2 regions of the Butyrivibrio sp. FC2001 genome follow, and region 1 is predicted to be linked to the other one. Evidence: predicted binding sites of a transcription regulator. Region 1 holds the regulator's gene; the other holds the start of a gene.
The links. The regulator HrcA, encoded in region 1, represses chaperone genes, less so after heat shock. The targets are predictions, from matches to a motif close to TGTTAGCACTCNNNNNNNNNGAGTGCTAACA.

Region 1 (9,020 bases):
AAGGCAGGAAGCTTCCATGGAGCTCGAGAGACTTCTTAAGGAGTCCATAAAAGGGCAGATGGTTGCAGATGTTCCGGTTGGAGCATTTTTATCAGCAGGTATTGATTCAAGTACGATTGTTGCACTGATGCAGGACTTACAGCCAGGTAAGGTTAGAACCTTCACTATAGGTATGGAGGATAAGGCCTACAACGAGGCTGTTTATGCAGCTGAGATTGCAAAGCACCTTGGAACAGAGCATACGGAGCTGTATATCACTGAAAAGGATGCGAAGGCTGTGATTCCAAAGCTTTCGAAGATGTTTGCTGAGCCTTTTGCTGACTCATCACAGATTCCTACCTATCTTGTAAGTAAGATGACAAGGGATCACGTGACGGTATCACTTAGCGGAGACGGCGGAGATGAGCTGTTCTGCGGATATACGTCCTATGAGTCCATCAGCAGAATCTGGGGTAAAATGCATGGCATTCCGTATCCCATCAGGAAGGCTGCAAGTGCCATGGTGCTTGGCTCTCCCCTTTCTAAGAAGGAAATTTACAGGATAAAAGGTACGCTCCTTGGAGCTGAGGGACCGGTTGATCTCCACAGAATGGAGCATGAGACAGATCCTCTTACCAAGATGATCGCGCTTAAAAAGGGAAATCTTCCCTATAAATATACTGAGCTTCAAAACGGTTTTCTTAATGAAGTGAACCATGAGACCATGCTTATGGATATGCTGGTTTACCATCCCGATGACATTCTGGTGAAGGTGGACAGGACTGCCATGGCGGTTTCTCTTGAGACCCGTGTCCCCATGCTGGATAAGGATGTGGTTGAATTCGCATGGACACTTCCTGTAGAATACCTCCGTGACGGAAATGTTGGTAAGCAGGTTCTTAGAGATGTGCTTTACCGCTATGTTCCAAGGGAGATGATGGAACGCCCCAAGAAGGGCTTCTCAATTCCGATTGAGAAGTGGCTTAAGGAGAGCGAGCTTCGCGACTGGGCAGAGGGACTTCTTAATAAGGAAAAGATCAGGCAGCAGGGTATTCTTGATCCTGATGTTGTTGAGAAAATTTGGACAGACTTCACCGAGCGCGGAATTTACCGTATTCAGATATGGTATATACTGATGTTCCAGCAGTGGTATGAAGAAGAGTTTATAAAGAAGTAAAGCCTTCTCCTTGGGGGCTGACGGATGAGGGGATATCTGTAAGAAGGATATAAATATGATAGGAACAGAATTTATAAAAGGATACGGCCTGGGAAACCAGCTGTTTTTCTATATAGTTACAAGATGTCTTGCCGAGGAAAAGGGAGTGCCCTTCGGATTCGTTAATCCGGGACAGGTGGGCAATGTCTTCCACTCAAATAAGGGAATGTACTTTATGGATATCGACCTTGGGGAGGAAATTCCAAGGGAGGACATGGAAAAGTTCACGATTTTTACAGAGCAGGATGACAGACTTTACATGGGTAATTCCGTTCACGATATGACAAATGGATGCTACATATCAGGTGCGGACCCGAGGCTCTTTGATGTTGAGGATAATACACTGATCTACGGGAATCTCCAGGATCAGTCCTATTTTGAGAAGTACAGACATAAGATTAAGGACTGGCTCCATGTAAAAGAAGAGGCTGAGTCCTATGAGTATACATCGGACGATCTTTGCATAATCAATATGCGTGGCGGAGAATACACAAGCTGCCCGGAGCTTTTCCTGGACAGGAAGTACTGGCTTAACGCAATTGAGAATATGAAAAAGGTGAACCCCGATATGAGGTTCATGATAGTTACAGAGGATGAGGAGGCAGCGAAAAAGGTACTTCCTGAGTATGAGTGTCATCATTTTGATATGGGTAAGGATTACGTCACCATTAAAAATGCAAGGTACCTTATTTTGTCAAATTCCTCCTTTGCGATGATGCCTGTTATGTCCAGCACGGAGCTTAAGTATGCGATTGCACCTAAGTACTGGGCAAGACACAATATCTCTGATGGCTTCTGGTCCTCTGAGCAGAATATATACAGCTTCCTTACCTATCAGGACAAGAAGGGAAGACTTTTTACAGCTGACGAGTGCAGAGCAGAACTGGAGCAGTACAAAAAGAATTCTGCGCTTTATGCTAAGAGGAATGTGAGACCGGGAGAGGTTACTGTCTTTTTCCAGAATATAAAGAGAAGACTTCTGTACGGAAGATTTTTCTTCTGGAAGATTGTGAGATCTCTTGGAAGAAGAACAGGTCTTATTAAGACCTTTGGGAAATAATGTAATTAAAAGATAGAATGATTTAAGCCTTTTTATAAATGAGGTGGCGCTTTGTGCCAGATGAGGTTTTATTGTGAGTGAAGGAAAAAAGCTGCGACTTCCAAATGTTACTATCGCAGCGATGACAAGCGTTGATGTATATGAGACGGTGCAGGCCATGAAGTACAGCATGCGGGACATAGAGTTCGGCGATGCTGTTCTTATTACGGACAAAAAGCCGTTTTACCTTCCAAAGGACATCAGATTCAGCTTTACAACAAAGCTTGATAACATAGATAAATTCAACTACAAAATGGTCTACGAGCTGGGAAGGCACATCAAGACCGATTTTGTGCTGATAGTTCATGCGGATGGTTTTGTCATTCATCCGGAAAACTGGTCGGATGAGTTTTTGAAGTATGACTATATAGGTTCGCCCTGGCCTCTTCCTAAGAATGATTATGCCTACCGTGACAAAAACGGTGAGATATGCCGCGTGGGTAACAGCGTATCTATAAGATCCAAGAGGCTTCTTTCCTATCCCGTGGAGCATAATCTGCCCTGGGAGAAGGTTTACGACGGTTTTTATAATGAAGATATTTTCCTTTGCTGCTACTGCAAAAATGAGATGGAGGAGCACGGTCTTAAGTGGGCTCCCCTGGATGTGGCAGTGAAGTTTGGAAGGGAGCATCCGCTTCCTGAAAATAAGGGCATAGAGCCATTTATCTTCCATAAATGGTGGGGAGAAAATGAGAACTATCCAAGATTCTACAGCCCCAAGAAGAGATTTAAACGTGCTGTCAGACCGCTGCTTTTCTGGCGAAGATCCGAGAAATGGAAGAGGGAGCACAAGGTTACATGAAATTTTCAGTAATAATTCCTGTTCATAATGCTGAAAACTACATAAGAGAAGCGGTAGGCTCAGTGGCTTCGCAAAGGCTTCCTGGCGATACTGAGATGGAGGTTATCCTTGTGGAGAACGGATCCGGGGATGGCAGTGCTGCCATATGTGATGAATACGCAGCAGTAAATGACTGTGTGAAAAGTGTTCACATGGGGAAGGTATCTGCTTACGAAGCAAGGCAGGAGGGCGTGAGGCTTTCCTCCGGAGAGTGGATTGTTTTCATGGATGCTGATGATAAGGTGGTGCCTGAGCTTATTAGTGAAATTCAGGCTGCAATAGAAAAGTATTCATCCAAAGATGATGATATTGATGTTATCCTTTACAATGCAGCCGAGCTTCATACGCCTGACAGAAGGATGTTTAATTTCCCTTTTTCAGAGGATATGATCTACGGGCCTGACAACAGGCAGGATTTCCACAGGCTGATGTGCAGTGGGGATTCCCTTAATGCAATGTGGAATAAGTGTATAAAAAGGGAGCTTGCCCTTGAGACCTGCCTATCTGATGGAAGGCGCTTAAATCACGGAGAGGATCTTTTGCAGACTGCAGCCATAATTGATAAGGCAAAGGGTATTGCATATCTTGACCGCATACTGTATCTTTACAGGATAAATGAGGAAGGACTTACAGGAAGCTACCACGAGGAGTTTCTTGATAATCAGGCAAGGGCCTGGGAAGCCTTTGATGAGTTTGCCCATAAATGGTGCGGCGATAAGTATGATGAGATCATAACGCAGAGAAAGGCTCTTACCTGTACCATTGGAATGAAGAAGCTTATTTATTCAAATCTTCCTGCCAAAGATATAAAAGGAAAGATCAATAAAATGATGGTGACGGATTTTTATAAGAAATACGCGCTGCTGGAGCTGCCTGACTGGGCGCCTGAGGAGGATGTTTTCGTACACGGGCTTCAGGTGGAGCAGGGTGCAGACATGAGGCTTTTTCGCTCAGGTCTTAAGCATAAGTTAAAGTCCTATATTAAAGCGAGGATCAGAAAAAATGGTATATGATTGTATTCCGTTTTTTAATGAGGTTGATATATTAAAGCTTAGACTGAATATTCTCAGCCCGTATGTTGATAAATTCATAATCGAGGAAGCAACCATGACCTTTTCGGGAGAGGAGAAGGAGCTCTGCTTTGAGAAAAACAAGGAGCTCTACAAGGATTACCTTGACCGCATAGAATACGTGGTTGTAACGGACACACCCAAGGAAGCGCTGACTCACGAGAGAGACTATTTCCAGAAAAACTATCTGGAGGAGGGCTTAAAGAGAGTCGGAGCGACAGAGGATGACATAATCCTTTTGGGAGATGTGGATGAGATTCCCAATCCTAAGGTTTTGGAAGATATTATAAAGAACTTCGATAAGAGCAGGGTTTATCACCTGGCACAGAGAAACTTCTATGGCTTTTTTAATATGGAGGAAAAGTCGGGAAAGCTTTTGTCGATAACAGGAGATTTTCCTGAGATTGCGGTACCGGACAGAAAGTGGCTCGGCACAAAGATAACTTCTATAGATAATATTCCGGGAGAAGGAATAGTCAGATTAAGAGATCTTGTACCACCTACTGATGAGAGATCAGTGAGAGTTGCGGATGGCGGCTGGCATTTTGGCTACATGGGAGGATATCACGAGACGAATCCCGCCAAGAGAATTGGCGTTAAGGTCAAGGCTGCGGCTCATCAGGAGTACAACGACAGAGAAATACTTGCAGAGACCATGGACAGACTGGTGCTTGGTCAGGATATATTTGGAAGAGATGCAAAATTCGAAAGAGTTCAGATAGATGACACATACCCTGCGTACTTAAGGGAGCATATTGGGGAATATGACTTCCTGGTTATGCCTGAGATTACAGCTTTTTCAAGGCTGTATCACAGGTTTGATATCACAGTGGGGAGATTTTGCAGAAAAGCTTATCATAAGCTGAGGAGGATGCTGAAGTAAGGTAGCAGAGGCAGAGCATAGCTGCCATCAGGCTACGAGGAGTTAACCGGAGGAGTGGTATTATGAGCACAAATTTATCCAAAAGGATGTCGAGCCTCAGGGTTTCGCCGACCACCGCGCTTTTTGCCAAGGTGGAGGAGATGAAGCGTAAGGGCGAGGACATCGTTTCACTTAATGTGGGAGAACCTGATTTCCCAACACCCGAGCATATCAAGGAGGCCGGGATAAAGGCTATCAGGGATGATTTTACGAAGTATACGACTGGAAATGGAATTGCGCCTTTAAGAGAGGCGATTATAGAGAAGCTCCGCAGGGACAACGGCGTCACCTACGGAATGGATGAGGTTGCTGTCATGGTTGGTGCGAAGCAGGCGTTGTTTGCTGCGCTTTGTGCTGTTGCCGGTGAGGGTGATGAGGTAATTATCCCGACACCGTGCTACGTCAGCTATCCCGATATGGTCAGCCTTGCAGGCGGTACTCCTGTAATGGTAGGCAGAAACGATGATTTTTCACTTGATCTTAAGGCTATTGAGGATGCTTGTAACGAGCACACCAAGGCCGTCATTATATGTACTCCCGACAATCCCACCGGTAAGGTTTATGGTGAGGAGGAGCTCAGGGGGCTTGCGGAGATCGCAGTCCGCAAAGATATCTTTGTTATTTCCGATGAAATCTATGAAAAAATAATATTTGAAGGAAGTCGTCACTTCAGTATTTCTTCTATAGAAGGGATGAAGGACAGAACAATCGTGGTTAACGGTTTTTCAAAGACCTATTCCATGACTGGCTGGCGACTTGGATACGTATGCGGAAGACGCGATGTGATAGCCAATTCCATCAAGGTTCAGAGTCAGACTACCACAACTCCGCCGAGTATATCCCAATATGCGGCTGTTGAGGCTTTAAACGGCCCTCAGGACTGCGTGGCATATATGACAGCAGAGTTTGAAAAAAGAAGGAATTACGTTCAGGAGAGACTTTCAAAGATACCTGGCGTTGTGAGTCACGAGATCCAGGGCGCTTTTTATGCGTTCTTTGATATAAGAAATTTTCTCGGTAAAGAATACGAGGGCTATGGAGTTATCGAAAAGGATACGGAGCTTTGTGAGTATCTTTTGGAAAAACACCACGTTGCAGCGATGCCCGGAAGTGCTTATTTTGCGCCTGGTTTCTTGAGAATTTCCTTTGCATCATCCATGGAAGTGCTTAAAATGGCGTTTGACAGAATCGAAATTGGTCTAAATGCGCATAAATGTTGACTTTTTTTCGAATTTGTACTAAACTCAAAAACGTAATGATAAATTTGCAAAAACGCAAAGCATGCGTTCCTTACGTGAAAGAGAGGGAGATATGGCTGACGACAAGTTGAGAGAAGCAGCTTTAAAGCCGATTGCGACTATCAAGAAACCGGTAATTGCTGCAGAAAAGAAAGAAGAAGCAAAGACTGTAGATGCAGCTGAGGCTAAGAAGGAAGAGGCTAAGGCAGCAAAGAAACCTGCAGCTAAGAAGACAGCAGCAAAGAAGACTACTGTTAAGAAGGCAACACCTGTAAAGGCTGCTGAGAAGAAGGAAGAGAAGCCCGCAGCTAAGAAGCCTGCAGCTAAAAAGGCACCTGTTAAGAAGGCTACAGCTACTAAGGCTGCTGCAAAGAAGACTGAGACCAAGAAGGCTGAGGCTGAGCCCGAAGCAAAGAAACCTGCAGCTAAAAAGGCACCTGCTAAGAAGGCTACAACTACAAAGGCTGCTGCAACAAAGACAAATATCGTTCTTCAGTTCGCAGACAAGAGTGTTACTTATGACACCTTCGTTGAGAATGCTAAGAACGTTTGGCAGTATGACATGGGTAGAAAAGTTTCCGAGATCAAGACTCTTGAGCTTTATGTTAAGCCTGAGGACGGAAAAGTATATTTTGTTGTTAACGGCGAAGTTCACGCTGAATTCAACTTATAATTGTGTGAGCATATTATCCCCGAGGATTATTCCTCGGGGTTTTTTCTTTGTATTGACATTAGGAATTTATAGTGGTAATTTATTCTCAGAAGATGTTAGCACTCAACCTTAATGAGTGCTAACACAAAACAAAAAGGAGGTAATCTGATGCAACTGGATGACAGGAAAAAGAAAATACTGCATGCAATTGTTCGCAATTACCTCGAGACAGGCGAGCCTGTCGGCAGCAGAACTATTTCAAAATATACGGATTTGAATCTCAGTTCTGCCACTATCAGAAATGAGATGGCAGATCTTGAGGAGATGGGACTTATATTACAGCCCCACACTTCCGCGGGACGAATTCCTTCAGACCAGGGATATCGAGTTTATGTAGACGAGATGCTGGCTGAGAAGGAACAGGAAGTTGAGAATATGAAGGAGATGCTTCTTGATAAGGAAGAGAAGCTTGATAAGCTCCTTAAGCAGGTTGCCAAGACCCTGGCGGTCGATACCAACTACGCTTCAATGATCTCAGCACCCGTGATCCGCAGGAACAAGCTTAAATTCGTTCAGCTTTCAAGAGTGGATGCGGAACATCTCCTTACCACTATTGTTATAGAAGGTAATGTGATCAAGAATCGCATGATAGAGGTGGAGCAGGAGCTTTCCGAAGCAGATATGCTTAAGCTCAACATCCTGCTCAATACCAGACTTGCAGGTCTTTCGGTTGAGGATATCAACCTGGGACTTATAACCGCCATGAAGCAGGAGGCGGGAATACACAGCGAGATAATCGACAGGATACTGGATACAGCCGGTGAAGCAATTACAGAGGATGAGGATCTTCAGATTTACACCAGCGGCGCCAATAACATCTTCAGATATCCCGAGCTTGCTGATAAGGATAGAGCAAGTGATCTTATTACTACCTTTGAGGATAAGAGCGATCTTACAAGTATCGTAGAGAATGCTCTTCAGTCTTCATCAGAGGAGACAGGAATTCAGGTTTACATCGGTAATGAGTCACCGGTTCAGTCCATGAAGGACTGCAGCGTCGTGACTGCAACCTATGACCTGGGTGAAGGAATGCGAGGAACGGTAGGTATTATCGGACCCAAGCGAATGGATTATGACAAAGTTGTCGGGGCGCTTAAGAATATGATGAGAGCGCTGGATGATTTATATAAAAAAGAGTAGAACCAGTAAGGAGTATTTAAATTGAGTAAGGAAGTAAAGAAGGACGTTAATAAAGAGTCCGGAAAGAAGACATCAAAGGAGCTTCAGCAGGAAGTAGCTGAGAAGGCAAAACAGGTTGCAGATGCTGCAAACAAGGTTGCCGAGGCCGCTGAGGAAGAGGCTGCCGCTGCTGAGAGCGCAGAAGCAGGTGCTGAAGGCGCTGAGAACGGCGAAGGCGAGAAGAAAGGTCTTTTCGGTAAAAAAGAAAAGAAGAATCCCTTCAAAGAGAAGTTTGAGGAGATGCAGGACAAATATCTGCGTCAGGTTGCGGAGTTTGAGAACTTCCGTAAGAGAACCGATAAAGAAAAATCTCAGATGTTCGATCAGGGAGCATCAAATGTACTTGAAAAGATTCTTCCTGTTGTTGATAACTTCGAAAGAGGACTTGCTGCAGTCCCTGAAGAAGAGAAGAATTCCGCTTTTGCAGATGGAATGAACATGATATACAAGCAGCTCATGAAGCAGATGGAGGATCTTGGTGTTACTCCCATCGAAGCTGTAGGAAAGGAATTTGATCCTAATTTCCACAACGCTGTAATGCAGGTTGAGAGCGAAGATGTCGAGGAAGGATTCGTAGCACAGGAGCTTCAGAAGGGTTATATGTACCGCGACACAGTGCTTAGACACAGCATGGTTGCCGTTGCTAGATAAAACAATTCAATCATTTAGATTTATATATGGAGGAATAAAAAATGAGTAAGATCATAGGTATCGACTTAGGAACAACTAACAGCTGCGTAGCTGTTATGGAGGGTGGTCAGCCC
Region 2 (9,020 bases), on a different contig from region 1:
GCAAGTATAAGTTCTTTATCGGAGCCAGCGTAAGAAGTGCCAAAAAGGCTGAGACAGAGTATGTTCTTGAAGAGGATAAGATTGTCTGCGAGCTCACAGAGAAGATGACACCTGTTGCATTAAAGAAGAGACTTCTTGCTGACGGCTCTTATGAGATGTTAGAGCAGGGAGATGCTTCCAAATATAATGAAAATGTACTTAAGGATATGCCTTTGGAAGATGTGCTTCTTCCCACTCCCAAGGTTCGCGCTGAGGGTGCCAGATGCTGCTTTAAGCCTTCTGAAAAGCCCCAGCTCATTGATGTTTATACAGGAAAAATGACTCTTGATGACTTTATCAATGCCCTTTCTGATGAAGACCTTGCATGGCTTGTTGGCGGACAGCCCAACGTAGGTGTGGCCAACACCTTTGGATATGGTAACAACAGTGAATATGGTATTCCTAATGTGATGACAGCAGATGGCCCTGCCGGTCTACGTATTCAGCCTCAGGTTGGTGTTAAGACCACAGCTTTTCCCTGCTCAACACTTCTTGCATGCACATGGGATCCGGAGGTTACAGAGAAAGTCGGAATTGCCGGAGGAGAAGAGGTTAAGGAGAATAACATAGGAGCTTGGCTCACACCTGCCATGAACATCCACAGATCACCTCTTTGCGGAAGAAACTTTGAGTACTATTCAGAGGATCCTTATCTCACAGGTAAGATGGCTGCCGGAATGGTTCGTGGAATCCAGAGTAATCGCGTAGCTGCTACCATCAAGCACTTTGCATTAAATAATAAGGAGACCAACCGTAAAGACAGCGACTCAAGAGCATCTGAGAGAGCAATCAGAGAGATTTATCTCAAGGGCTTTGAAATCGTAGTTAAGGAAGCTCAGCCCTGGAGCATCATGACTTCCTATAATATTATTAACGGAAGACGTGCATCAGAGAATGAGGATATGATAAACGGAATCCTTCGCGGAGAGTGGGGATTCGATGGAATGGTTACCACTGACTGGTGGACAAACGGCGAGAACTACAAGGAGTGCAAAGCCGGAAACGATATGAAGATGGGCTGCGGCTATCCCGACAGAATATTGGCTGCTCTTGAAAAGGGTGCCATCACAAGGGAAGAGCTGGGTAAAGCTGCAAGAAACATCCTCACACTTATATTAAGAATTGACTGATACTAAATAGATTTTTCTTTAAGACAAAAAAGCCTTCTCCCAGCGGTTGGGAGAAGGCAATATTTACAATTGGTAAAAGCAGCGGAGGATTTAAGGACCTTCCTTAACGACAACCTTGCCGCCGTTTTTAACACTGTCCTGCTGCAGAAGCTCTACGGCAGATGCTGCGATTTCATAGTACATGGCAGCGTTATCTCCGATATCTGCCATTTTTTTCATGTTTGTTTCGCAGAATTTCTTTGCCTCAGCGATATCAGTCTGCGAGAATACCTTACTTCCGCAGTACAAAGTTCCGGTTGAGGGATCAAAATGGGAATCTTTCTTTTTTGCTTCACCGCTCATGCCCATAACACCGGCTAAGGAACGGATCAAATCTTCACGATTGCCTGCCATAACTATCCTCCATTTGTAGAATAAATAGGAACCAAATCTATTATATATTTTCGCATAGAGGTTATTTTTTGACTATTAACTAGCTATAATAAAAATATAAAAACTTGAGAATGGATTGGTGGAACTGTTGGATATAGCGGTATTTAGTGATGTTCACGGAAATGACTGTGCTCTTCAGGCCTGCGTTGATTATTGCATGGGAAAGGGCATAACAAAGTACATATTGCTGGGGGATTATATATCTGATTGCCCCGGAGTTCAGAAGACCATGGAGCTCATATACGTTCTTAAGAAGTATTTTGAGTGTTATATCGTGCGCGGTAATAGGGAAGAGTACATGCTGAGCTATAGGAAAAACGGCCAGACAGGTTGGGATAAGGGCTCAGGCAGCGGATCGCTTCTTTATACTTATGAGCAGCTGACGGAAAAGGATCTGGATTTTTTCGAAAGCCTTCCTATTTATGGGATCTGGAATCCCAAAGGGGGACAGGGCTTTGAATATTGTCACGGATCACCGACAGGCGTATCCGAGCTTTTGTTTGGAGAAAAGAGAAGTACAAAACGAGTACTTAATAAAATGCGGACAAATATACTCCTGCATGGGCACACTCATGTACAGGAGAGCTTTTCATACAGAGAAAAAAGAGCAGTAAATCCCGGAGCTCTGGGACTTCCCAGAAACAGGAACTGTGATGCGGAATTTGCCATAATCCACAGCGGCAGAACAGGCTGGGAAGAGGAGCTTGTGCAGGTAAAATATGACAGACATGGAATACTAAAGTCCTTCCAGTCCAGCGGACTTATGGAGTACGCTCCCGCCTGGGCAGCTGTCACCATGCATACCATCAGGAGCGGAGTAGATCTTAGTGAATCTATACTGCTTCAGGCCATGAAGCTCTGCGAAGAGGACAGAGGTATCGTAAGATGGCCCAATATTCCGGAAATGTACTGGGCAGAAGCTCTGAAACTCAATTATATCGACCTTTCTGGAAAAGACATCCCAAGACCTAAAAAGCGAGTCTGAAAAATGTGAACAATTTGGTAATTAAGCAAATAATACCTAAGTAGGTATTGCATTTTTTAACTTGTGTGGTAATATATTTTTTAGTGATTAGCACTCAAAACAAATGAGTGCTAACAATCAAAAAAAGTGAATAACACAATGAAGATATAAAAGGAGGCAATTGTAATGAAGTTAGAACCACTTGCAGACAGAGTCGTACTTAAGGCACTTGAAGCTGAGGAGACAACAAAGTCAGGAATCGTTCTTCCCGGTGCTGAGAAGGAGAAGCCCCAGCAGGCTGAGGTTATCGCAGTAGGCCCTGGTGGAGTCGTTGATGGTAAGGAAGTTAAGATGCAGGTTAAGGTAGGTGACAACGTAATCTATTCCAAGTACGCTGGAACAGAGGTTAAGCTTGATGACGTTACCTACATCATTGTTAAGCAGAACGATATTCTCGCTATTATTAAATAATTAAACTCATAAAAGTCTTCGCCCTTCAGGGAGAAGGTGGCCCGAAGGGCCGGATGAGGTTAGTAAAACACAACGGAGGCAATAAAAATGGCAAAGACAATTAAGTACGGCGCTGACGCCCGCACAGCTATGGTAGAAGGCGTTAATAAGCTTGCAGATACAGTAAGAGTAACAATCGGACCTAAGGGTAGAAACGTAGTTCTTGATAAGAGCTATGGCGCACCTACAATCACAAACGACGGTGTTACAATCGCTAAGGAGATCGAGCTTGAGGATTCTTATGAGAACATGGGTGCTCAGCTTGTTAAGGAAGTTGCTACAAAGACTAACGACGTAGCAGGTGATGGTACTACAACAGCTACAGTTCTTGCACAGGCTATGATCAACGAGGGTGTTAAGAACCTTGCAGCAGGTGCTAACCCGATCGTTCTTAGAAAGGGTATGAAGAAGGCTACAGATGCAGCTGTTGCTTCTATCAGCAAGATGGCTACAAAGGTTAAGGGCAAGGATCAGATCATGAGAGTTGCTGCAGTTTCATCAGGTGATGATGAAGTTGGCCAGATGATCGCTGACGCTATGGAGAAGGTTTCCAACGATGGTGTTATCACAATCGAGGAGTCCAAGACAATGATGACAGAGCTCGACCTTGTAGAAGGTATGCAGTTCGATCGTGGTTATATCTCAGCTTACATGGCTACAGATATGGATAAGATGGAAGCTAATCTTGATGATCCTTTCGTGCTCATCACAGATAAGAAGATCTCTAACATCCAGGATATCCTTCCTCTTCTTGAGCAGGTTGTTAAGACAGGCGCTAAGCTTCTTATCATCGCTGAGGATGTTGATGGTGAGGCTCTTACAACTCTTATCGTTAACAAGCTTCGTGGTACATTCAACGTAGTTGCTGTTAAGGCTCCTGGCTACGGTGACAGAAGAAAGGCTATGCTTGAGGATATCGCTATCCTTACAGGCGGTAAGGTTATCAGCTCAGATCTTGGTCTTGAGCTTAAGGATACAACAATGGATGATCTTGGACGTGCTAAGAGCATCAAGGTTGAGAAGGAAAAGACCACAATCGTTGACGGTCTTGGAGATAAGAAAGAGATCCAGGCTAGAGTTAGCCAGATCAAGAAGCAGATCGAGGAGACAACTTCTGACTTCGATAGAGAGAAGCTTCAGGAGAGACTTGCTAAGCTCGCTGGCGGTGTTGCAGTTATCAGAGTTGGTGCTGCTACAGAGACAGAGATGAAGGAAGCTAAGTACCGTATGGAGGATGCTCTCAACGCTACAAGAGCAGCAGTTGAGGAAGGTATCATCTTCGGTGGTGGTAGCGCTTACATCCATGCTTCTAAGGACGTTGCTAAGCTTGCTGATTCACTTGAAGGCGACGAGAAGACAGGTGCTAAGGTTGTTCTTAAGGCACTTGAGGCCCCTCTTTTCCACATCGCTAACAACGCTGGTCTTGACGGATCTGTTATTGTTAATAAGGTTAAGGAGTCTAAGAACGGAATTGGCTTCAACGCTTACTCAGAAGAGTATGTTGACATGATCAAGGACGGTATCATCGATCCTGCTAAGGTTACAAGAAGCGCTCTTCAGAACGCTACATCTGTTGCATCAAGCTTCCTTACAACAGAGGCTGCTGTTGCTACAGTTAAGGAGCCCGTACCTCCGATGCCCGCAGGCAACCCTGGCATGGGAATGATGTAAGTGATAAGGACGAATGCATCAGGGAGTTAAATTGAAATCAGAGTGCGTAAGCACCTAAAAATAAGAAAGACAGCTTATCGAGCTTGCTCGAAATGAGCTGTCTTTTTTATTTTTGGAGTCCCCGTTAGGGGATCTGGTTTCAATTTAACGTTGCAGATATATGAAAACTAACAGTAACGAGGGAACACGAAGTGTTTCCGAGTCTGATGCATCCAATAAATCAAAAAAAGTCAAGATTTGATTTATATCACGTATACATCTAAAATAGAAACGTGGGTTATTTTATTTATTTTTTAAGGAGGTATTTGTATGTCACGTTTTACACTGCCCAGAGATATCTATCATGGGAAAGGTGCACTTGAAGCATTGAAGACTTTTGAGGGCAAGAGAGCCATTGTCTGCACAGGTGGCGGCTCTATGAAAAGAGGCGGTTTCCTTCAGAAGGTAGAGGATTACCTTAAGGAAGCTGGAATGGAAGTTGAACTTTTTGAAGGCATCGAGCCCGATCCTTCAGTAGAGACAGTTATGAAGGGTGCTGAAGCTATGCAGAAGTTCCAGCCTGACTGGATCGTTGCTATCGGCGGTGGTTCACCTATCGATGCTGCTAAGGCTATGTGGATCAAGTATGAGTATCCTGAGACCACATTTGAAGATATGTGCAAGGTATTCGGTCTTCCGAAGCTTCGTACAAAGGCTAAATTCTGTGCTATTTCCTCAACATCAGGAACAGCTACAGAGGTTACAGCATTTTCAATCATCACAGATTATCAGAAGGGTATTAAGTTCCCTATCGCAGACTTCGAGATTACTCCCGACGTTGCTATTGTTGATCCTGAGCTTGCGCACACAATGCCTAAAAAGCTTGTTGCTCACACAGGTATGGACGCTATGACACACGCTGTTGAGGCTTATGTTTCCACAGCTAACTGTGATTACACAGATCCGCTTGCTATCCATGCAATCGAGATGATCCAGAAGACTCTTGTTAAATCCTACAACGAGGATATGGAAGCAAGAGATGCTATGCACAACGCACAGTGTCTTGCGGGTATGGCATTCTCTAACGCACTTCTTGGTATCGTTCACTCTATGGCTCACAAGACAGGTGCTGCTTTCGCAGACCTTGGAGCTCACATCATTCACGGCGCAGCTAACGCTATGTACCTTCCTAAGGTAGTTGCATTCAACGCTAAGGACGAGACAGCTAAGAAGCGCTACGGCGTTATCGCTGATTACATGCACCTCGGCGGTAAGGACGATGATGAGAAGGTTGAACTCCTCATTGATTATCTCCGCAAGATGAACGATGCTCTGAATATTCCTCACAGCATCAATCATTACGGCGCAGACGGACTTCCGGCAGAACAGGGCTTCGTTCCGGAGGATGTATTCCTTGAGAGATTACATGACATTGCAGCTAATGCAATCCTTGATGCCTGCACAGGCTCCAATCCTCGTCAGCCCAGCCAGGAGGAGATGGAGAAGCTCCTTAAGTGCTGCTACTACGATACAGAAGTTGATTTCTAATATATGCGAAACGCTTCCCGAAATGGGAAGCGTTTTTTTATTCAATTATGCCTGAGCATATCGGATTTTCTAAAAATAAACGCCGTATAAGTATTTTCAAATTAAAAACGCTATGCTAAAATATAAAATAATTTACAAATATCTAAAATAAACAGGTGAAACTATGGAAAATACCAGAGCTTGTAAGCATTGCCTTTTGCGGGATATTGAAGGCGAAGAGAAGGAAATGATAAAAAAATATCGCGATGCCATAACTCCTGACAGCAGGGTTACGGATAATGAATATGAGAACAGGCTAAGCGTATGTACTCAATGTGACAGACTATCTATGGGAACCTGTCTTGTTTGTGGGTGTTATGTAGAACTAAGAGCACTAGGCATTGGAACACATTGCCCTAAGAAAAAATGGTAAATACATTATTTAAGAGGAGGAAAAGAAATTGGCAAAACTTTTAATCAACAACGAAAGTAAAAAATCAAAGATTGCACCTGAAATCTACGGACATTTTTCAGAGCATCTCGGAAGGTGTATCTATGAAGGTCTTTATGTGGGGAATAATTCAGATATTCCTAATGTTAACGGCATGAGAAGTGACGTGGTTGAAGCTCTTAAGGAGATGAAGATTCCGGTACTTCGCTGGCCTGGCGGATGCTTTGCTGACGAGTATCACTGGATGGATGGCATCGGGCCCAAGGAAAAGAGAAAGAAGATGATCAACACACATTGGGGTGGTGTTGTTGAGGATAACAGCTTTGGAACACATGAGTTCTTTGAGCTTACCAAGCAGCTTGGCTGTAAGACTTATGTCAATGCCAATATGGGATCAGGTACAGTAAGAGAGATGAGCGAGTGGGTTGAATATATGACCTTCAATGGCGTATCTCCTATGGCTGACCTCAGAAAAGAGAATGGACATGAGGAGCCCTGGACTGTGGACTACCTCGGCGTTGGTAATGAAAACTGGGGATGTGGCGGTAATATGAGACCTACGCATTATGCCGACGAATACAGAAGATATCAGACCTATGTAAGAAACTACAATGGTTCTAAGCCTATTTCAAAGATTTGCTGTGGACCAAATGTCGATGATTATAACTGGACAAAGAATGTGCTTGAGACATGCTTTGATCACACACCTGTGCAGTTCCATGGATTTATGGATGGTCTTTCATTGCATTACTATACACTTCCTGAGACAGAGGATGACTGGAATGTAAAGGGATCGGCAACAAAGTTCACAGAGGAAGTATTCTACCAGACACTGAAGAGAAGTCTCTTTATGGATGAGCTTATCAGAAAGCATGGTGCGATCATGGATCAGTATGACCCTGATAAGAAGATCGGACTTATGGTTGATGAGTGGGGAATATGGACAGACGTTGAGCCTGGCACTAACCCCGGCTTCCTTTACCAGCAGAATACAATGCGTGACGCACTTGTTGCAGGAATGAACCTGAACATATTCAATAAGCACTCAGACCGTGTAAGAATGGCATGCATCGCACAGCTTGTTAATGTTTTACAGTCAGTTATCCTTACTGAAAATGAGAAGATGATCAAAACACCTACCTACCATGTATTCAAGATGTTCAGATATCATCAGGGTGCAAACCTCCTTGATAGTGAGCTTATCAATAACAGTACCGTAGGAGCTGGAAAGAATGAGCTTCCTAAGCTGTTTGAATCAGTTTCAGAGGATGAAAATGGAGTAGTGACAGTTACCCTTACTAACAATTCACTCGAAGCTGCTGAGGATGTTGAAATCGCATTCACAAGTGATTCCGGTGCTTATAAAGTGGCAGAAGCTTCGGTGGTAACAGGTAAGATGGCTGATCATAATACCTTCGAAAATCCTGATGTTGTCACAGAAGATAAGTTTACTGACTACAACGAAAAAGAGAACGGAGTAACAGTAAAGATACCTGCCTGCTCAGTTCTCATGCTTCGTCTGAAAAAATAATATATATCAGTTCTTTTTGAATTTGTTTCTTAATTGCTTCATTACTAGCATATAAAGAAGAAAAGAAAATACACCTGTTGTAAACCATGAGAGAGCATCTCCTGCAACAGCTATTGCATAGCTGTGTACTTTCATGGAAACAAAAGCGGTAAGCAGCCTTGATACAAGCTCCATAACACCGAGCATCAGGGCTGTTTTTCCGTATCCGCAGGCCTGCATTGCATTTCTGTAAATGAAGATCATGGCGAGTGGAATATAGAAAAGAGCTGCCTCTGTAATATAAATTCTGCTGTAAGGCAGATAGTCAGCCAGGTTTACACCCTTGTCGAAGAACATGCTTACAATGTAGGGCATCATTACCACGCTAAGGATACCGGTTATTACAGAATAAATAACAGAAATCTTCATGGCATCCTTTGTTCCCTGATGTACTCTGTCAAGATCACCGTAGCCGAAGTTCTGACCGACATAAGCAGCAGTGGTCTGGCCTATGGAAGGCATACCTGCGGTCATTAGATTTACAACCTTACCGGCTGCTGTAAAGCCTCCTATTGCAACTGACTGATAGACATTTATTGATGCCTGCATAACCATTGTTCCGGAAGCTGTAATTCCAAACTGCAGAGCCATGGGAATTCCAATATTGAGCTGTTTTCTCGCATAGTTCTTATCAAGCTTCCAGCTTCCTTTAACAGGTCTTAAGATATCCACCTTTTTATAAATGTAAATAATACACAGTATGGCTGATGCGCCCTGAGAAATATCTGTAGCAAGAGCAGCACCGAA

Region 2: a site for HrcA is predicted at 2,672-2,702, ahead of G601_RS0111430 (co-chaperone GroES). Genes of this name have one in related genera too.

What each region holds. Positions count from the first base shown of each region.
Region 1 covers NZ_AUJH01000003.1:258,561-267,580, forward strand. Annotated here, with positions in the region: gene asnB (asparagine synthase (glutamine-hydrolyzing)) at 1-1,156, shown strand, start outside; gene G601_RS0101130 (glycosyl transferase) at 1,212-2,255, shown strand; gene G601_RS21460 (DUF5672 family protein) at 2,329-3,096, shown strand; gene G601_RS0101140 (glycosyltransferase family 2 protein) at 3,093-4,148, shown strand; gene G601_RS0101145 (glycosyl transferase GT17 family protein) at 4,138-5,088, shown strand; gene G601_RS0101150 (pyridoxal phosphate-dependent aminotransferase) at 5,151-6,347, shown strand; gene G601_RS0101155 (DUF6465 family protein) at 6,439-7,038, shown strand; gene hrcA (heat-inducible transcriptional repressor HrcA) at 7,186-8,217, shown strand; gene grpE (nucleotide exchange factor GrpE) at 8,239-8,907, shown strand; gene dnaK (molecular chaperone DnaK) at 8,949-9,020, shown strand, end outside.
Region 2 covers NZ_AUJH01000023.1:49,638-58,657, forward strand. Annotated here, with positions in the region: gene G601_RS0111415 (glycoside hydrolase family 3 protein) at 1-1,169, shown strand, start outside; gene G601_RS0111420 (hypothetical protein) at 1,260-1,562, opposite strand; gene G601_RS0111425 (metallophosphoesterase family protein) at 1,681-2,586, shown strand; gene G601_RS0111430 (co-chaperone GroES) at 2,752-3,036, shown strand; gene groL (chaperonin GroEL) at 3,124-4,746, shown strand; gene G601_RS0111440 (iron-containing alcohol dehydrogenase) at 5,056-6,273, shown strand; gene G601_RS22985 (DUF6171 family protein) at 6,437-6,685, shown strand; gene G601_RS0111445 (alpha-N-arabinofuranosidase) at 6,714-8,234, shown strand; gene G601_RS0111450 (MATE family efflux transporter) at 8,241-9,020, opposite strand, start outside.